DNA from 3 places in the Streptomyces sp. NPDC098101 genome. Region 1 is predicted to be linked to each of the others. Evidence: predicted binding sites of a transcription regulator. Region 1 holds the regulator's gene; each other region holds the start of a gene.

Region 1 (6,690 bases):
CGGGGACGGCGTCGACGACGAAGACGGGTGCGGTCACGAAGTGCTCCTGTGGGCCAGTTCCGAGAGGGCGGTGTCGAGTTCGGCGGCGAGGACCCCGACCAGCTGCCCGGCGGGGAGCGCGCGGGCGAGGCGGTGGCCCTGGCCGGCCCAGAGGGCCATGCCCTGGGCGTCCCCGGCGGTGGCGGCGGCCTTGCGCAGCGGGGCGGTGAGGTGGTGGACCTCGGGATAGGCGGCGGGGGCGTACGGGCCGTGCTCGCGCATGAAGCGGTTGACGAGGCCGCGCGCCGGGCGCCCCGAGAAGGCCCGGGTGAGGGCGGTGCGGGTGAACAGCGGATCGGTCAGGGCCCGCTTGTGCAGCGGGTGGGCGCCGGACTCGGGACAGCCGAGGAAGGCGGTGCCGAGCTGGGCGGCCCCGGCCCCGGCGGCGAGGACGGCGGCGATCTGGGCGCCGCGCATGATCCCGCCCGCGGCGACGATCGGGAGGCGGGTGCTCTCGCGGACCTGGGTGACGAGGGCGAGCAGGCCGGTGCCGGGCGCGCCGTCCTCGTCCGGGTCGTCGCGGTACGTGCCCTGGTGCCCGCCGGCCTCGACGCCCTGGACGCAGACGGCGTCGGCCCCGGCGCGCTCGGCGGCCAGGGCCTCCTCGGCGGAGGTGACGGTGACCATCGTGTACGTGCCGGCGCGGGCGAAGGCGGCGAGGGCGTCGGGCGCGGGGCAGCCGAAGGTGAAGGAGACGACGGGGACCGGGTCCTCCAGGAGGATGGCCAGCTTGGCGTCGTAGGCGTCGTCGCGGGAGTCGTCGGTCTCGCCGAGCGGGGTCCGGTACCAGTCGGCCTCTCCGGCGAGCTGGTGCCGGTAGACCTCGACGGCGGCCGGGTCGGCGGGCCGTCCGGTCTGCGGCACGAAGAGGTTGACGCCGAAGGGGCGCGCGGTGAGCCCGCGCACCTGCTTGACCTCCTGGTACAGGCCTCCGGCCGTCTTGTAGCCGCCGGCCAGGAAGCCGAGCGCCCCGGCCTCGCAGACGGCTCCGGCCAGCTCGGGACAGGAGGCGCCACCCGCCATGGGGGCCTGCACGATCGGGAACCGAGAGAGATCGTTCAGTGCGGTGGTGGACATATGGGCATCGTGTCATGCCACGGGGAGGGGTATGGAAAGGGGCGGTATCCATGTATGGACACCGCCCCTCCCCATGCGTACGGGATGCGTACGGGCTCGGCCTACCGCCCGTTGAAGGCGTCCTTCAGGCGCGAGAACAGGCCCTGCTGCCCCGGCTGGAACTGTCCCGTGGGGCGTTCCTCGCCGCGCAGCTTGGCGAGCTCGCGCAGGAGGCGCTCCTGCTCCGCGTCGAGCTTGCCCGGGGTCTGGACCTCGACGTGCACGATCAGGTCGCCCCGGCCGTTGCCGCGCAGGTGGGTGACGCCGCGGCCGTGCAGCGGGATCGACTGGCCGGACTGGGTGCCCGGACGGACGTCGATCTCTTCGAGGCCGTCGAGGGTCTGCAACTGGACCTTGGTGCCCAGCGCGGCCGCCGTCATCGGGAGGGTGACCGTGCAGTGCAGGTCGTCGCCGCGCCGCTGGAACGTCTCGTGCGGGGTCTCGTGGATCTCGACGTACAGGTCTCCGGCGGGGCCGCCGCCGGGGCCGACCTCGCCCTCGCCCGCGAGCTGGATGCGGGTGCCGTTGTCGACGCCGGCCGGGATCTTGACCGTGAGGGTGCGGCGGGAGCGGACCCGTCCGTCGCCCGCGCACTCGGGGCACGGGGTCGGGACGACGGTGCCGAAGCCCTGGCACTGCGGGCAGGGCCGGGAGGTCATGACCTGGCCCAGGAAGGACCGGGTGACCTGGGAGACCTCGCCCCGGCCGCGGCACATGTCGCAGGTCTGCGCGGAGGTGCCGGGCGCGGCGCCCTCGCCGGAGCAGGTCGTGCAGACGACCGCCGTGTCGACCTGGATGTCCTTGGTGGTGCCGAAGGCCGCCTCGTTGAGGTCGATCTCCAGGCGGATCATGGCGTCCTGGCCGCGGCGGGTGCGCGAGCGCGGGCCGCGCTGCGAGGCCGTGCCGAAGAAGGCGTCCATGATGTCGGAGAAGTTGCCGAAGCCACCGGCTCCGAAGCCGCCCGCGCCGCCTCCGCCGGAGGCCGAGAGCGGGTCGCCGCCGAGGTCGTAGACCTGCTTCTTCTGCGGGTCCGAGAGGACCTCGTAGGCGGCGTTGATCTCCTTGAAGCGCTCCTGCGTCTTCGGATCGGGATTGACGTCCGGGTGCAGCTCGCGCGCGAGCCTCCGGAACGCCTTCTTGATCTCGTCCTGGGAAGCGTCGCGGCGCACGCCGAGTACGGCGTAGTAGTCCGTGGCCACTTACGACTCCGCCAGGATCTGTCCGACGTAACGTGCCACTGCGCGTACCGCTCCCATCGTTCCGGGGTAGTCCATGCGGGTCGGTCCGACCACGCCGAGTTTGGCGACTGCCTCGCCGCCCGAACCGTAGCCGACCGAGACGACGGACGTGGAGCTCAGCCCCTCGTGGGCGTTCTCGTGCCCGATCCGTACGGTCATGCCCGATTCCTTGGCCTCGCCGAGCAGCTTGAGGAGGACGACCTGCTCCTCCAGAGCTTCCAGGACGGGCCTGATCATCAGGGGGAAGTCGTGTCCGAAGCGGGTGAGGTTGGCGGTGCCGCCGATCATCAGCCGCTCCTCGTGTTCCTCCACGAGCGTTTCGAGGAGGGTCGCGAGCACGGTCGAGACCGTGGCGCGGTCCTCGGTCTCCTCGAAGGACTCGGGGAGGTCCTGCACCAGCTGCGGCACGTCGGCGAACCGGCGGCCGACGACCCGGCTGTTGAGCCGGGCCCGCAGGTCGGCGAGCGAGGTGTCGCCGAAGGGCGCGGGGCAGTCCACGACCCGCTGCTCGACCCGGCCGGTGTCGGTGATGAGGACGAGCATCAGGCGGGCCGGGGCCAGCGAGAGCAGTTCCACGTGCCGGACGGTCGAACGGGTCAGCGAGGGGTACTGGACGACTGCGACCTGCCGGGTCAGCTGCGCGAGCAGCCGGACCGTGCGGCCGACGACGTCGTCCAGGTCGACCGCGCCGTCGAGGAAGTTGTGGATGGCCCGCCGCTCGGGCGTCGACAGCGGCTTGACCCCCGCGAGCCGGTCGACGAAGAGCCGGTAGCCCTTGTCCGTCGGGATGCGGCCCGCGCTGGTGTGGGGCTGGGCGATGTAGCCCTCCTCCTCGAGGACGGCCATGTCGTTGCGCACGGTGGCGGGCGACACGCCGAGCTTGTGGCGCTCCGTGAGCGCCTTGGAGCCGACGGGCTCCTCCGTCCCGACATAGTCCTGGACGATGGCGCGCAGCACTTCGAGTCTGCGTTCGCTGAGCATCGTGCGCACCTCCAGCTGGCGTCGGTCGTTCCGGTTGCTCCGCTTTTGGCACTCGCCCTGTCCGAGTGCCAGCGATCCCGGGCCAGTGTACGGCGGCACACGTCGCTCCTGGCAAGGAGGCGACGCCCCACCGGTTAGCGTCGGGGCATGGACGTCGACTGGGAAGCACGGGGATGGGAACGGCTCGCGGACGGGGTGGGCCGGCGCCGGCTGCCCGTCTGGGACGCCACGGTGGGGCTCGTCGTGGGCGAACGGGCGGTGCTGCTGTACGACACGGGGTCGTCCCTCGCGGAGGGCGCGGAGCTGCGGGCGGAGGTGGCGGAACTCACGGGCGGCCGGAGGGTGACGCACATCGCACTGAGCCATCCGCACTTCGACCACGTGTTCGGCACGGCGGCCTTCGCGGGTGCGGAGGTCTTCGGCGCGGTCGGTACGGAGGAGCTGCTCGCCCGGGAGCCGGACCGGGAGGAGCTGCGGGCGGACGGGGTGGCGCAGGGCCTCGACCCGGCGGCGGCCGCCGAGGCGGCGGACGTCCTCGTGGCCCCCCGGCACGTGGTCTCCGGCGAGTGGACGCTCGACCTGGGCGGCCGGCAGGTGCTCCTGGCCAACGTCGGCCCCGGGCACACCGGCCACGATCTGGCGCTCCTGGTGCCCGGCCCGCCGGAGGTGGTCTTCTGCGGGGACCTGGTGGAGGAGTCGGGCGAGCCGCAGGCGGGCCCGGACGCGATCCCGTCCCGCTGGCCGGACGCCCTGGACCGCCTCCTGTCGCTCGGCGGCGGGGACGCGGTGTACGTGCCGGGGCACGGTGCGGTGGTGGACGCGGCGTTCGTACGACGCCAGCGCGAGGAACTGGCGACGCGCTTCTCCGTCGCATAACGTCGCCCGAATGCGCAGCTACAACCCGGACTTGACGCCCCCCTGGAAGCGCTCGGCGCCCGTTCCCGAGGTTCCGGCCGACCGGGACCTCGTCGTGGAGGAGGTGGCGACGGGGTTCTGCGGGGCGGTGATCCGCTGCGAGGCGGGGACGGTGACCCTGGAGGACCGCTTCGGCAAGCACCGGGTCTTCCCGCTGGAGCCGCGCGGCTTCCTCCTGGAGGGGAAGGTCGTGACCCTGGTCCGCCCGGCCTCGGGACCGGCCCGCCCGACCCGTACGGCCTCCGGATCGGTCGCGGTGCCGGGCGCACGCGCGCGCGTGGCGCGGGCGGGCCGGATCTACGTCGAGGGCCGCCACGACGCCGAGCTGGTCGAGCGGGTCTGGGGCGACGACCTGCGGATCGAGGGCGTGGTCGTGGAGTACCTGGAGGGCGTCGACGACCTGCCGGCGATCGTCGCGGAGTTCGGTCCGGCGCCCGACGCCCGCCTCGGCGTCCTGGTGGACCACCTGGTCCCGGGCTCCAAGGAGTCCCGGATCGCCGCGCGGGTGACCTCGCCGGACGTGCTGGTCGTCGGCCACCCGTACATCGACGTCTGGGAGGCGGTGAAGCCGTCCTCGCTCGGCATCCCGGCCTGGCCGGCGGTCCCGCGCGGCCAGGACTGGAAGACGGGCGTCTGCCGGGCCCTGGGCTGGCCGGACAACACGGGCGCGGCCTGGCAGCACATCCTGTCGCGGGTCACCTCGTACAAGGACCTGGAACCGGCGCTCCTGGGGCGGGTCGAGGAGCTGATCGACTTCGTGACGGCGCCGTAGCCCTCCGGCGCGGCGCCGTCCCCGTACGCCCCCGGCCCGGTCAGGGGCCGTCCGTGGCGCCCTTGAGGAGCCAGGCCACCACGGCCCGTACGGCGCCGGAGACGGCCGCGCCCGCCAGCGCGAGCGCCACCTTGAGGGAGGTCCGGTCCTTCGCCGTCTCCTCGGGGGAGGTCCTGTCCGTCGTCGCCTCGGAAGGGGCGCGGTCCGTCGTCGCCTCGGGAAGGGGCCTGCGCGTCATCGTCGTCGCCTTTCGGGAGTGACCGGTCGGTGCGTCAACTCTCCGCAGGGCGGAACGTGTTGCGCCAAGCTCTACGTGTTGCGGATGCTGTGGGACACGGTCCGGGCACGACCCCGAGGAGCGGCACGGGTGGACGAACGACACCACGACGAGGACGGCGGCGCGCCGGTCACGGGTGAACTCGTCCCCTTGGACGACGCGGCGAAGGCCCTGCTCATGGGCCTGCGCCCGATCCCCGACGAGGTCGTGGGCGAGCGCCGGGAGCTGGCCGAGGCGCTGCGCCGCTGCTTCTCCGAGCTCAAGGTCTCCGTGCGCAGGTACGCCGTGCTGCGCCGCTACAGCGCGAGCAGCGTCAGCCGCTACCTGAGCGGCGAGACCGTCGCCCCGGACCACTTCGTCAACGCACTGGTGGAGGACGTCGGCAAGGAGCTGGGGCGACCGATGTCCCCGCAGGCGCGGCTCCTCCTGACCCGTACGCAGCGCGCGGCCCTCAAGTCGGGCAACACCCGCGCCTGGCGGATCCAGGAACTGGAGGACCTGCTGGCCACCGCCCTCCAGGAGAAGGCCCTCGCCAGGACGATGGCCGACGCGGTGGCCACCTCCCTGCTGGAACACCAGGAGCGCGTCGTGGCCCTGGAGGCCGAACGGCAGGCGCTCACGCGGGAGGCGGCCGCCCACCGGGCCGCCGGGGTCGAGCTGAGCCTGTTGCGCGCGGAGCAACACCGCGTGCTCACCGACCACGAGGCGCTGCGGCGGCGGGTCGCCGAGCTGGAGGCGGCCCTCGAAGCGGCCGAGCGGCGCGTCGCGCTGGCCGAGCAACGCTGTGCCGACCTGGAGCACACCCTGCTGGCGGCCGACGCGGCGGCGGCCGCCGAGGAGGCGGCGGAGAACCGGGAGGCCGAGGAGAGGGCGGCCCGGAGCCAGGACGAACTGGCCGCGCTGCGCGCGGAAGTGGAGGCGCTCAGGGCGGGCGCGTACCGGGCGCCTCCCGAGATCCCGTACGACCCGGATTCCGGAAAGCCGGTCCGGCCGGTCCCCAGGGGCGCCGCGTCGGCCGTCACCGTCGTCTTCCCCGGCCGTCAACAGCCCTGGGCGGCGTGGATCGGCCGCCGGCTGGAGGACAACGGCCTGTCCCCCACCCTCCTGCGCTGGGACCCCGACCCCGGGATGTCGCTCGACGAGGTCTTCGGCGACCTGCTGCTCTTCCCGGGCCGGGTCCTCCTCGTCCTCGACGCGTCGTTCTTCGAGCCGGGTCTCCGGCCCGCCGGCGAGTGGAACGAGGTCCTGCGCGGCTTCGTCGCCGCCCACGCCGACCGGTTCGCCGCCGTCACCCTCACCAGCGGCGTCCTGCCCCCCGCGGCCTCGGTGCTGGAACCGGTGGCCATCTGGGG
Region 2 (6,690 bases), on a different contig from region 1:
GGGCCGACCTCTGCTTCCTCGCCGTGGACCCGGCGCGCGAGGCGGAGGTCGCGTTCACCGCGCCGTACGTCGTCATCGAGGGGGTGTACGCCGTGCCGCGCGACTCCGCCCTCACCACGGTCGGGGAGGTCGACGCCCCCGGCGTCCGGATCGGGGTCAAGAAGGGCTCCGCCTACGACCTGTTCCTGTCCCGGACCCTCACCCACGCGACCGTCGTACGCGGCGAGGAGGGCGTCGACGTCTTCCGGGCCGAGGCCCTGGAGGCGGGCGCGGGCATCCGGCAGCCCCTGACCGCGTACGTACGGGAGAACCCCGACGTCCGGCTGATCGAGGGCCGCTTCATGGAGATCCGCCAGGCGGTCGGCACCACCCTCTCCCGCACCCCGGAAACCCTCGCCTTCCTCCGCGCCACGATCGAGGAACTGAAGACGAACGGCTTCGTCACGGACGCCCTGCGCCGCGCGGGCCAGGACACGGGCCTGCTGGCCCCGCCGGCCTGACGGAAGCGGCCCCGCGCCGCCCCGGACAACGCCCGAGGGCGGCACCCCCTGGGGGTGCCGCCCTCGTTCGCGTTCAGCGATGAACCGCCGATCCCGGGATCCGGAGATCCCCGAGGATCAGAAGTCCATGTCACCGCCCGGCATACCGCCGCCGGCCGGCGCGGCGGCCTTCTCCGGCTTGTCGGCGATGACGGCCTCGGTGGTGAGGAACAGCGCGGCGATCGACGCGGCGTTCTGCAGCGCGGAGCGCGTCACCTTCGCCGGGTCGATGATGCCCTCGGCGATGAGGTCGACGTACTCGTTGGTCGCGGCGTTCAGGCCGTGGCCGACGGGCAGGTTGCGGACCTTCTCCGCCACGACGCCGCCCTCGAGGCCGGCGTTGACGGCGATCTGCTTCAGCGGGGCCTCCAGGGCCAGCTTCACGATCGCGGCACCGGTGGCCTCGTCGCCGGAGAGGTCGGCCTCGAGCTTCTCGAAGACGGTCGACGCCTGGAGCAGGGCCACGCCACCGCCGGCGACGATGCCCTCCTCGACGGCCGCCTTCGCGTTGCGGACGGCGTCCTCGATGCGGTGCTTGCGCTCCTTGAGCTCGACCTCGGTCGCGGCACCGGCCTTGATGACGGCCACGCCGCCGGCCAGCTTCGCGAGGCGCTCCTGGAGCTTCTCGCGGTCGTAGTCCGAGTCGCTGTTCTCGATCTCGGCGCGGATCTGGTTCACGCGACCGGCGACCTGCTCGCTGTCACCGGCACCGTCGACGATGGTGGTCTCGTCCTTGGTGATGACGACCTTGCGGGCGCGGCCCAGCAGGTCGAGGCCCGCGTTCTCCAGCTTGAGGCCGACCTCCTCGGAGATGACCGTGCCGCCGGTGAGGATGGCGATGTCGTTCAGCATGGCCTTGCGGCGGTCGCCGAAGCCCGGGGCCTTGACCGCGACGGACTTGAAGGTGCCGCGGATCTTGTTGACGACCAGGGTCGACAGGGCCTCGCCCTCGACGTCCTCGGCGATGATCAGCAGCGGCTTGCCCGACTGCATGACCTTCTCCAGGAGCGGGAGCAGGTCCTTCACGGAGGAGATCTTGGAGTTGACGATCAGGAGGTAGGGGTCGTCGAGCGACGCCTCCATGCGCTCCATGTCGGTGGCGAAGTACGCCGAGATGTAGCCCTTGTCGAAGCGCATACCCTCGGTGAGCTCCAGCTCCAGACCGAAGGTCTGGGACTCCTCGACGGTGATGACGCCTTCCTTGCCGACCTTGTCCATCGCCTCGGCAATGAGCTCGCCGATCTGGGTGTCGGCGGCGGAGATGGAGGCCGTGGAAGCGATCTGCTCCTTGGTCTCGACATCCTTCGCCTGCTCGAGGAGGGCGCCGGAGACGGCCTCGACGGCCTTCTCGATGCCGCGCTTGAGGGCCATGGGGTTGGCACCGGCGGCGACGTTGCGGAGGCCCTCGCGGACGAGCGCCTGGGCGAGGACGGTGGCGGTGGTCGTACCGTCGCCGGCGACGTCGTCCGTCTTCTTGGCGACTTCCTTGACCAGCTCGGCGCCGATCTTCTCGTACGGGTCCTCGAGCTCGATCTCCTTGGCGATGGAGACACCATCGTTGGTGATCGTGGGGGCGCCCCACTTCTTCTCGAGGACGACGTTGCGGCCCTTGGGGCCGAGGGTGACCTTGACGGCGTCAGCGAGCTGGTTCATGCCGCGCTCGAGACCGCGCCGGGCCTCCTCGTCGAACGCGATGATCTTGGCCATGTGAAGTGGTCCTCCCGGACATGGGGTGGATAACGCTCCAGGACCGCGCCGACGCCCGCGACGGACGGCCTCCGCGGCTCCGCGTGGTTCCTTGCCCCACCCGGACGGCGGCCTCGTCTGCCCGATCCTCGTAGCACTCTCACCTTCCGAGTGCTAACGCCAATGATTAGCACTCGCCCTAGGAGAGTGCAAGCGACTCTCGGGTTTCGGGAAGGGGGCGGGAGGGGGCGGGGCGGGGCGGGAACGCGCGAGGGGCCCGCGTCCCCTGGGGGATGCGGGCCCCTCGACGGCGTTGCGTCGGTGGCCGATCGCGCCGCGCTCAGACGGCGAGCTTGACCATGTCCGCCTGCGGACCCTTCTGGCCCTGCGAGATCTCGAACTCGACTCGCTGTCCCTCTTCGAGGCTGCGGTAGCCATCCATCTGGATCGCGCTGTAGTGGACGAAAACATCCGCACCACCGTCGACCGCGATGAAGCCGTAGCCCTTCTCCGCGTTGAACCACTTGACGGTGCCCTGAGCCATGCCTAACTCCCCTATTACTGGCCCTTGCGCGGGGCCGCACTTCACGAACCCCGGGTCAGACCCTGCGCCGGAACGCGTCGACCGCCGCTGAATGTATCTGTCCAACTGCCCTCTGCAACAGGCCATTCGGGCGAGAATTCTGGGCAGCACGGAAAGGAGGATTGGGGAGATTCCCCTGAATCGCGGGGCAAGTCGGGCCCGGCAAAGCGCGCAGAAGGTGCACAACGCGCACACAGTTTGACTGCTTCTTGTCAGGTCGAGGCGCGTTTTCATATGCGCCCGGCAAGAGCAGCGGAGGGGACTTCCCCAACTCTACCGCGCTCAACCATGCAGAATTGCCCCTTCCGCTTATGGACGCGGAAGGGGCAATTCAAGAAAGTCGGGACAACGAGAACCGCTCGGCGGAGACGGCTCAGCAGCCGCCGGCGACCGCCGGGATGATCGAGACGCCGGAGCCGGCCGGGGTGGCCGTCTCCAGGCCCTGCTCGAAGCGCACGTCGTCGTCGTTCACGTAGACGTTGACGAAGCGGCGCAGCTTGCCCTGGTCGTCCAGGACGCGGGCGGCGATGCCCGCGTGGTTCTTCTCCAGGTCCGCGATGACCTCGGCGAGGGTCGCGCCCTCGGCCTGGACCTCGGACTGCCCGCCGGTGTAGGTGCGGAGGATGGTGGGGATGCGGACGTTCACGGCCATGACGTGCTTAACCTTTCGGAGAGCCGGGGTACCGGGAGGGCTTCAGTGCGCCAGGCCGGCGTCGCGGAAGGCGTCCAGGCTCGGGCGGATGGTGACGGTCTCCCGAGAGGTGTCGGCCACCGCGTCCAGGGTCTTGAGCCCGTCGCCGGTGTTGATGACGACGGTGGTGAGCTCCGGGTCGATGAGGCCGCTCTCCACGAGCTTGCGCGCGACGCCGACGGTCACGCCGCCCGCGGTCTCGGCGAAGATGCCCTCGGTCCGGGCGAGCAGCTTGATCGCGTCGACGACCTGCTCGTCGTTCACGTCCTCCACGGCGCCGCCGGTGCGGCGGGCGATGTCGAGGACGTACGGGCCGTCGGCCGGGTTGCCGATGGCGAGCGACTTGGCGATCGTGTTCGGCTTCTGGGGCCGTACGACGTCGTGGCCCTCCTTGAAGGCGACCGACACCGGGGAGCAGCCCTCGGCCTGGGCGCCGAAGATCTTGTACGGCTTGTCCTCGACGAGGCCCAGCTTGATGAGCTCCTGGATGCCCTTGTCGATCTTGGTGAGCTGGGAGCCGGAGGCGATCGGGATGACGATCTGGTCGGGGACGACCCAGCCGAGCTGCTCGCAGATCTCGTACGCGAGCGTCTTGGAGCCCTCGCCGTAGTACGGGCGGAGGTTGACGTTCACGAAGCCCCAGCCCTCGCCGATCGGGTCGCCGATGAGCTCCGAGCAGAAGCGGTTGACGTCGTCGTAGTTGCCCTCGATGGCGACGAGGTCGCCGCCGTAGACGCCGGCCATGACGACCTTGCCCTCTTCCAGGTCGTGCGGGATGAACACGCAGGAGCGGAAGCCGGCGCGGGCGGCGGCGGCGCCGACGGCGCCGGCCAGGTTGCCGGTGGAGGAGCAGGAGAGGGTGGTGAAGCCGAAGGCGCGGGCGGCCTCGATGGCCTGGGCGACGACCCGGTCCTTGAAGGAGTGGGTCGGGTTCCCGGAGTCGTCCTTGACGAAGAGCTTGCCGGGGGCGACGCCGAGCTCGCGGGCGAGGTTGTCGGCCTTGACGAGCGGGGTCCAGCCGGGGTTCAGGTTCGGCTTCTCGGCGACGTCGGCCGGGACGGGCAGGAGGGGGGCGTAGCGCCAGATGCTGGCGGGGCCGGCCTCGATGCGCTTCCGCAGCTCCTCGGGGTCGCCGGCGGGGAGGTCGTACGCGACTTCGAGCGGGCCGAAACAGAGCTCGCAGGCGAAGATCGGGCCGAGGGCGAAGAGTTCACCGCATTCGCGACAGGAGAGCCCGGACGCGGGACCGAGGTCGACGGTGGTGGCGGGTGCGACGGTCTGAACAGCCATGGAGGCGAGGCCCTTTCTCCTCATCTTTCTCAATGGCGAATTTTTCGCCATGAGACGGATTTGGCACCTTCCCTAGCCGGGGACCTCGCTGGATGACGAGACGAACCGACTGGAGGGTTGCCGGGGCTTCAACGGGCCGTTTCCCTCTGCCCCTCTGGATGAGCGGTATTCGATTGTGGGGAGGGCCGGGACTTTCGTTCCTGCGCTCCGACGCGTACGCCACCCCGACGTGCACGGGGTCGCTGCGTTGTTCAAGACTGTAACCGAAGGCCCGGGTGCTTGGACGGCCCGTCCGAACCGCGAGATGGAGATCACGTGCTGGAAGAGGTGGAGCGCTGGCTGTCCCGGCGGTCCTGGTCCGTGGCGGACCGGCCGCTGGAGCGGATCCTCGCCGCCAAGCGTGCGACGACGGTCAGCGTGGTGCTGCCCGCGCTGAACGAGGAGGCGACCGTCGGGGACATCGTGGCCGTGATCCGCCGCGAGCTGATGTCGGAGGCGGTGCCGCTCGTCGACGAGCTGGTGGTGCTCGACTCGGGCTCCACGGACCGGACGGCGGAGGTCGCGGCGGCGGCCGGGGCGCGGGTGGTGGCGCGGGACGACATACTCCCCCGGATACCGGCCGTGCCCGGCAAGGGCGAGGTCCTGTGGCGGTCACTGATGGTGACGAGCGGGGACGTGGTGTGCTTCGTCGACGCGGACCTGCGGGACTTCTCCGCGGACTTCGTGACGGGGATCGTGGGCCCGCTCCTGACCGACCCGGACGTGGACCTCGTCAAGGCGATGTACGACCGTCCGCTGGACGGCACCCCTGGTCAGGGCGGCCGGGTGACGGAGCTGGTGGCGCGCCCGCTGCTCAATCTGCACTGGCCGCTGCTGGCCGGATTCGTGCAGCCGCTCGGCGGCGAGTACGCGGCCCGCCGCTCGCTCCTGGAGCGGCTGCCCTTCCCGGTCGGTTACGGAGTGGAGCTGGGCCTCCTCGTGGACGCGCTGCACACGGTGGGCCTGGACGGGCTCGCGCAGGTGGACGTGGGGGTCCGCAAGCACCGGCACCAGGACGGGCGGGCGCTCGGCCGGATGGCGGCGACGATCTACCGGACGGCGCAGCTGAGGCTGTCGCGGGGGCACATGGTGCGGCCGCTGCTGACGCAGTTCGAGCGGGGCGAGGGGGGCTTCGAGCCGCGGACGTACGCGGTGGACACGGAGGAGCGGCCGCCGATGGCGGAGATCGCGGAGTACGCGCGGCGCCGCGTGGCGTAACGCGACCTTATGACCCGTTTTACATACATTCACTGCCCATGGGTTCCATGGACTTCGGACGACGACGACGTACGGGCAGGGCGCTGGCGGTGGCGGGCCTGACGTTGGTGGCGTGGGCGCCCGCGCCGGCGGACGCGGCGGCCCCGGCGCCGCCGGTCCCGGCCCACGCGTCCCCGGTGCCGGGTGCGCCGGGCGCACCGGGGAAGGCGGTGACTCCGCCCCGCTCCCGGGGGAACGAGGAGCGCCTCTGGCTGCTCGGGGGCCTGGTGACGGCGCTGGCGGCGACGGGCCTGGTGGCGAGGGCGGCCCTGCGCGACCGCCCCGCCCCCTGAGCCCCGCGGGGGCCCTCACTCACCCTCCGTGGCCGGATCCCCCCGTCTTGTATACGTACGTTTGAGCGTTTACGGGACGGGCTAGGTTCGCCACATGGCTACTGTGCTCGTGGCATCCAACCGGGGTCCCGTCTCGTACGTGCTCGGCGAGGACGGCTCGCTCGACACCCGCAGGGGCGGCGGCGGCCTGGTCTCCGGCCTGAGCACCGTCTCCTCGCAGGACAGCGTGTGGGTGTGCGCGGCCCTCGGCGAGGGCGACCGGGAGGCGGTCCGGCGCGGGGTCGGCGAGCCCGGCGTACGGATGCTGGACAT
Region 3 (6,690 bases), on a different contig from region 1:
TGCTGGAGTGGGCCCGGGAGCGGTCCCGGGTCCTCGCGTACGAGCCCGTGCGCCGGGAGGTCTTCCGCGCGCCCCAGGACCGGGTCCTCGTCCTCACCTGGTGGGAGGCGGAGGCGTTCGACGCGGAGCTGCCGGAGCTGCCCGAGCCGGACGCGGAGCTGATCACCCGGCCGGTCCACCGCTGGCGGTTCGAGGCGGTCGAGTAGCCGTACGGGCGGATGTCCGATCGGTCACACGTACGACCCTCGGGCAACCTTTCGGGGCGTCCGGGCATCTCCCGGCGCGTGAAGAAGACGATCGTGCTCTGGGCGGCGCTGACCGCCGCGGCCCTGCTGGTGACCGGCTGCACGGCGGAGCGCCCCACCGCCCCCGTGACCACCCCGGCCCCGCCGGCGTCGTCCGCGCCGGCCCCGTCCCGGTCCGCCGCCGAGAGCGGGGCCCCGGGCGCCCCGGCGGCGGCCGCCGCGTACCGGAAGTGGGGTCTGAAGCCCTTCGCGGCGCCGCCCGCGCCGCCCGCGGTGAAGCCGGTGGTCCGCAGGGCCGGGGAGCCGGTGCCGGTGATCAGCGAGATCCCCACCGAGGAGAAGATCGTCTTCGTCACGATCGACGACGGGGCGGAGAAGGACCCCGAGTTCGTCACGATGATGAAGGAACTCAAGGTCCCCTTCACGATGTTCCTGACCGACTCCGCCATCCGCGCCGACTACGCCTACTTCTCCCCGCTGGTCGCCCAGGGCCACGGCGTCGCCAACCACACGCTCACCCACCCCAACCTGCGCACCCTCTCCCCGGACGCCCAGCGCCGCGAGATCTGCGGCCAGCAGGAGAGGCTGAAGGAGCGGTACGGCACGGCCCCGCGCCTCTTCCGCCCGCCGTACGGCAACTGGAACGAGGCCACCCGCGCGGCGGCCGGGAGCTGCGGCGTGGACGCGATCGTGCTGTGGCGCGAGTCCATGCAGATCCAGAACATGCAGTACCAGCGCGGCGACCGGAAGCTCCACCCCGGCGACATCGTCCTGGCCCACTTCCGCGGCCCGTCCGAGCTCAAGGGCCGCACCATGACCGAGATGACGGCCACCATGCTCCGCCGCATCCAGGAGCAGGGCTTCACGGTGGCGCGCCTGGAGGACTACGTCTGAGGCGGGGGCGGGCTCACCGCACCCCGTCCGCCCGGACCGGCCGCCCGATCAGCATCGTCGGGGCGCCCGCGACCCGGGTGAGCAGGACCGTCGCCGCGTTCGGGCCCTTCGGCTTCACCTTGCGGCGGATCTCCTCCGGCTCGACCGCCGAGCCCCGCTTCTTCACGGTCAGGATGCCGACCTCCCGCTCCCGCAGCAGCGCCTTCAACTTCTTGAGGTTGAAGGGGAGTTCGTCGGTGATCTCGTACGCGGCGGCGTACGGGGCGGGGACCAGGACGTCCGAGGTCACGTACGCGATCGTCCCGTCGATCAGGCCGCCGTCCAGCTCCTCGGCCACCTCGGCCACCAGGTGCGCGCGGATCACCGCGCCGTCCGGCTCGTACAGGTAGCGGCCGACCGGCCGGACCGCCGGGTCGGGCAGTCCGCGCCCGGTGACGGTCGTGCCGGAGGGCAGCAGGGTGGCCCGGCGCGCGCCCGGCTCCGTGCCGAACCACAGCACCGCCTCCTTCACGTCCCCGCCGTCCGAGATCCACTCCGCCTCGGCCTCCGCAGGGACGGCCTCGTGCGGGATGCCCGGCGCCACCTTCAGGGCCGCGCGCGGGGCCTTCCGGGCCGCCTCGACCGCCCAGGAGAGGGGCGGGGAGTACGCCTCCGGGTCGAAGATCCTGCCCCGGCCGCCGCGCCGCGCGGGATCCACGAAGACGGCGTCGTACGGGCTCGTGTCGATCTCCGTCACGTCCGCGCAGCGGACCTCGATCAGGCCGGAGAGGCCGAGCGCCTCGGCGTTGGCGCGGACCGCCTCGGCGGTCAGCGGGTCGCGGTCGACGGCGAGGACGGAGATCCCGGCGCGGGCGAGGGCGATCGCGTCGCCGCCGATCCCGGAGCACAGGTCCGCCACGCTCCCCACGCCCAGCGCCTTCATCCGGGCCGCGCGGTACGCGCCCACCGAGGCGCGCGTCGACTGCTCGACGCCGTTCGGCGTGAAGTACATCCGGTACGCGTCCTCCGCGCCGAACTTCGCCACCGCCCGCTGCCGCAGCCGCGCCTGGCCGAGCGCCGCCGTGACCAGCTCGGCGGGATGGTCGCGGCGCAGCCGGGAGGCGACCGCCAGCTCCCGGGCGGGGTCGTAGTCGCGCAGGGCGGCGAGGAGCGCCCGCCCCTCGGGGGCGAGCAGGGCGGCGAAGGAGGCGAGGTCGGTCACCCGTCCCATTCTGGCCCCTGTTCCGGTGCCGGGGAGCTTGTGGGCCGGCCGGGGGACGGTGGGCCGGGTACGGCGGTGTCGCGGCCCGCAGGAGCCGTCGCGCTGACAGGATGCGGCGCCATGCAGCTCGTACGACAAAAGGAACAAAAGATGAGCAAAGGCGTGCACCGCTCCCGTCGGACGCTCGGAGCGGCGCTCGTCGTCGCCGCCCTCGCCTCCGCCGCCACGGCCTGCTCCGGCGCCGGGCCGGACCGCACCGCACCGCCTTCCCCCGCCTCCGGCCAGCAGGCCCCCAAGCAGGGCGCCGCCGCCGCGCCCGAGTCGCAGGCGCAGAAGGCCGAGAAGGTCCGTCTCCAGAAGGCCGCCCGCGCGCTCGCCGCCAAGAAGTGGGGCCTGGCCAAGCCTCCGCTCGAAGCGCCCGCCCCGCCCGCCGTGAAGCCGAAGATCACCACCCGCAAGGGCTTCGAGACGAAGAGCGCGGGGATGCCGCCCGTCTTCACCACCGTGCCGACCAAGGAGAAGGTCGTCTTCCTGACGATCGACGACGGCTCGGAGAAGGACCCCGAGCTGCTGCGGATGATGGACGAGCTGAAGATCCCGTACAGCGCCTTCCTCAGCGACTACGTCGTCAGCGACGACTACGCCTACTTCGCCCGGATGCAGAAGTCGCAGAAGGGCGGGATCGCCCTCAACAACCACACCCTCAACCACCGCTACCTGCCCGGACTCTCCTACGCCCGGCAGGAGCGTGAGATCTGCGGGATGCAGGAGGTCATCGAGAAGAAGTTCGGCAAGCGGCCCAGGCTCTTCCGCCCGCCGTACGGCAACTACAACGACGACACCCTGCGGGCGGCCAAGTCCTGCGGCATCGAGGCCGTCCCGCTGTGGGCCGCCGAGGCCTTCCCCGACCGCATGGAGTGGCGCGAGTGGGACCGGGACCTGCACCCCGGCGACATCGTCCTCACCCACTTCCGGGGCAAGGAGGACTGGAAGGGCAGCATGGCCGACATGGTCCGCCGCGTGATGAACGTGATCACGGCCAAGGGGTACGCGGTCGCGAAGCTCGAGGACTACGTGTGAGGACCGGGAGGCGCGGGCGGCGCCGGGTCGCCGCCCTGGCCGTGACCGGAGCGCTGCTCGCCCTCCCGGCCCTCACCGCCTGCGCCGCCCCGGCCGGGCCGGTGGACTCGATCGAGCGGCTCGGCCGGAGGGCGGCGGAGGAGATGGGGCCCCGGCCCCCGGTGTCCCCGGTGTCCCCGGCGTCCCCGGGGGACCGGGAGCGGACCGGACGGGCCGCGGCGGAGGGAAAGCCGGTCGAACGCGCGGCCGTACGGACCGCGGACCGGGAGGGGAAGCGCTGCCTGAGGGCCCCGGAACCCCGTACAACCGCGCACCCGATCACGCCACGGAGCGATGAATTGGCACTCCGCTTGACCGAGTGCTAATCGCGGTCATAGTCTCGGCTCTGGCACTCCCCACCGGAGAGTGCCAACACAGCGACGGGCAGGTCCGGCACCCGCGACGACGGATCCACCTGGTTCGCCACCTCAGACAGTCAACCCCGTGATCTCCGAAGGGGGAGGTCGGATCGTGACGACCACCAGCTCCAAGGTTGCCATCAAGCCGCTCGAGGACCGCATCGTGGTCCAGCCGCTCGACGCCGAGCAGACCACCGCCTCTGGCCTGGTCATCCCGGACACCGCCAAGGAGAAGCCCCAGGAGGGCGTCGTCCTGGCCGTGGGCCCGGGCCGCTTCGAGAACGGCGAGCGCCTGCCGCTCGACGTCAAGACCGGCGATGTCGTGCTCTACAGCAAGTACGGCGGCACCGAGGTGAAGTACAACGGCGAGGAGTACCTCGTCCTCTCGGCCCGCGACGTGCTCGCGATCGTCGAGAAGTAAGTCATCCCGAGCCAGAGGCTTTGAGCTGCGCCCCGAGGCCCCTTCCCGGGCGCCCCGGGGCGCCGTTCGTTCCACCAGCAGATTCCGAGAGGGCTGAACCGCTCCCATGGCGAAGATCCTGAAGTTCGACGAGGACGCCCGTCGCGCCCTTGAGCGCGGCGTCAACAAGCTTGCCGACACGGTGAAGGTGACGATCGGCCCCAAGGGCCGCAACGTCGTCATCGACAAGAAGTTCGGCGCCCCCACCATCACCAACGACGGTGTCACGATCGCCCGCGAGGTCGAGATCGAGGACCCGTACGAGAACCTCGGCGCCCAGCTGGTGAAGGAGGTGGCGACCAAGACCAACGACATCGCGGGTGACGGCACCACCACCGCCACCGTGCTCGCCCAGGCCCTGGTCCGCGAGGGTCTGCGCAACGTCGCCGCCGGCGCCTCCCCGGCCGCCCTGAAGAAGGGCATCGACGCCGCCGTCAAGGCCGTGTCCGAGGAGCTCCTCGCCACCGCGCGCCCGATCGAGGACAAGTCCGACATCGCCGCCGTCGCCGCGCTCTCCGCGCAGGACCAGCAGGTCGGCGAGCTCATCGCCGAGGCGATGGACAAGGTCGGCAAGGACGGCGTCATCACCGTCGAGGAGTCCAACACCTTCGGCCTGGAGCTCGACTTCACCGAGGGCATGGCCTTCGACAAGGGCTACCTGTCCCCGTACATGGTCACCGACCAGGAGCGCATGGAGGCCGTCCTCGACGACCCCTACATCCTGATCAACCAGGGCAAGATCTCCTCGATCCAGGACCTGCTCCCGATCCTGGAGAAGGTCATCCAGGCCGGTGGCGGCAAGCCGCTCCTGATCATCGCCGAGGACGTCGAGGGCGAGGCCCTGTCGACCCTGGTCGTGAACAAGATCCGCGGCACCTTCAACGCCGTGGCCGTCAAGGCCCCCGGCTTCGGCGACCGCCGCAAGGCCATGCTCGGCGACATCGCCACCCTCACGGGTGCCACCGTCATCGCCGAGGAGGTCGGCCTCAAGCTCGACCAGGCCGGTCTGGACGTGCTCGGCACCGCCCGCCGCGTCACCATCACCAAGGACGACACCACCATCGTCGACGGTGGCGGCGACTCGTCCGAGGTGCAGGGCCGCGTCAACCAGATCAAGGCCGAGATCGAGGCCACGGACTCCGACTGGGACCGCGAGAAGCTCCAGGAGCGCCTCGCGAAGCTGGCCGGCGGCGTGTGCGTGATCAAGGTCGGCGCCGCCACCGAGGTGGAGCTGAAGGAGAAGAAGCACCGTCTGGAGGACGCCATCTCCGCGACCCGCGCCGCGGTCGAGGAGGGCATCGTCTCCGGTGGTGGCTCCGCGCTCGTCCACGCCGTCAAGGTCCTGGAGGGCAACCTCGACAAGACCGGCGACGAGGCCACGGGTGTCGCGGTCGTCCGCCGCGCCGCCGTCGAGCCGCTGCGCTGGATCGCCGAGAACGCCGGCCTCGAGGGCTACGTCATCACCTCCAAGGTGGCGGAGCTCGACAAGGGCCAGGGCTTCAACGCCGCGACCGGCGAGTACGGCGACCTGGTCAAGGCCGGCGTCATCGACCCGGTGAAGGTGACGCGCTCCGCCCTGGAGAACGCCGCCTCGATCGCCTCCCTCCTCCTCACCACCGAGACCCTCGTGGTGGAGAAGAAGGAAGAGGAGCCGGCGGACCACGGCCACGGCGGCCACGGCCACTCCCACTGAGGCCCGTAGCTGAACACCGAGGCCCGGTGCCCCCGTCGCGGGGGCACCGGGCCTCGGCGTTTCCGCCCCCTACTCCTCCACCGCGCCGAGCCGCTCCATCAGCCCGAGCATGTCGTACTGCCACCAGTCCTCGACGACCTTGCCGTCCTCCCGGAAGCGCTGGATCAGCGTGCCGGTGATCCGGACGTCGATGCCGGTGGGCTGGAGGCCCATGAAGTCGCCGGTGTGGGTGGCGTCGCAGGTCCAGCGGGTGCAGACGCGGTCGCCCTCGGCGATCTGGTCCTCGACGGCGAAGGCGAAGTCGAACCCCTGCCGCCACATCCCGATGCCGCGGCGGATCGCGTCCATGCCGAGGGAGTCCTGCACGTCGGAGGGGTCGTGGCTGTGGCACCCCTCGGCGATCACCTCGTCCAGCGGCGGAAGCTCCCCCGGCGTGCCGATCAGCTCCAGGAACCGGCGGGCGGCGTCCTTGTGCAGCTGGTCGTCCCGCACCACGTCCAGGTCCGTGAAGGTCGGCATCCCGTCACAGAGCGCGACCATCTCGTGGAAGAGCCGGTCGGTCTCGGGCAGGTGGGAGTTCCGCATCGCCTCGTCGTACGAGGGGAACTCGACGATCTCCACGAAGTGGGAGCCGTCGGACCGGTCCTTCCCGAGGAGGCTGTGGGTGGCCGTCCGCTTCCCCCTGGTCTGCTCGGCCCACTGGTCCATGAGCCGGTTCA

What was found. Region 1 encodes HrcA, which represses chaperone genes, less so after heat shock. Its sites were predicted from a motif close to TTNGCACTCNGNNNNNCNGAGTGCNAA; they were not measured.
Region 2: the regulator HrcA is predicted to act here: its motif matches at 2,413-2,439, upstream of groL (chaperonin GroEL).
Region 3: the regulator HrcA is predicted to act here: its motif matches at 3,806-3,832, upstream of groES (co-chaperone GroES).

What each region holds. Positions count from the first base shown of each region.
Region 1 is NZ_JBIWAS010000002.1:511,722-518,411, reverse strand. It holds gene ACIQVI_RS09340 (16S rRNA (uracil(1498)-N(3))-methyltransferase) at 1-37, opposite strand, end outside; gene ACIQVI_RS09335 (nitronate monooxygenase) at 34-1,116, opposite strand; gene dnaJ (molecular chaperone DnaJ) at 1,218-2,354, opposite strand; gene hrcA (heat-inducible transcriptional repressor HrcA) at 2,355-3,374, opposite strand; gene ACIQVI_RS09320 (MBL fold metallo-hydrolase) at 3,522-4,250, shown strand; gene ACIQVI_RS09315 (DUF3097 domain-containing protein) at 4,261-5,061, shown strand; gene ACIQVI_RS09310 (hypothetical protein) at 5,102-5,299, opposite strand; gene fxsT (FxSxx-COOH system tetratricopeptide repeat protein) at 5,429-6,690, shown strand, end outside.
Region 2 is NZ_JBIWAS010000003.1:52,753-59,442, reverse strand. It holds gene ACIQVI_RS13095 (transporter substrate-binding domain-containing protein) at 1-500, shown strand, start outside; gene groL (chaperonin GroEL) at 618-2,246, opposite strand; gene ACIQVI_RS13085 (cold-shock protein) at 2,566-2,769, opposite strand; gene ACIQVI_RS13080 (MoaD/ThiS family protein) at 3,182-3,460, opposite strand; gene thrC (threonine synthase) at 3,503-4,789, opposite strand; SAM riboswitch class I at 4,807-4,954, opposite strand; gene ACIQVI_RS13070 (glucosyl-3-phosphoglycerate synthase) at 5,105-6,046, shown strand; gene ACIQVI_RS13065 (hypothetical protein) at 6,085-6,378, shown strand; gene ACIQVI_RS13060 (trehalose-6-phosphate synthase) at 6,473-6,690, shown strand, end outside.
Region 3 is NZ_JBIWAS010000003.1:390,169-396,858, forward strand. It holds gene ACIQVI_RS14835 (hypothetical protein) at 1-206, shown strand, start outside; gene ACIQVI_RS14840 (polysaccharide deacetylase family protein) at 285-1,139, shown strand; gene ACIQVI_RS14845 (SAM-dependent methyltransferase) at 1,153-2,349, opposite strand; gene ACIQVI_RS14850 (polysaccharide deacetylase family protein) at 2,491-3,420, shown strand; gene ACIQVI_RS14855 (hypothetical protein) at 3,417-3,785, shown strand; gene groES (co-chaperone GroES) at 3,931-4,239, shown strand; gene groL (chaperonin GroEL) at 4,346-5,971, shown strand; gene ACIQVI_RS14870 (ester cyclase) at 6,041-6,690, opposite strand, start outside.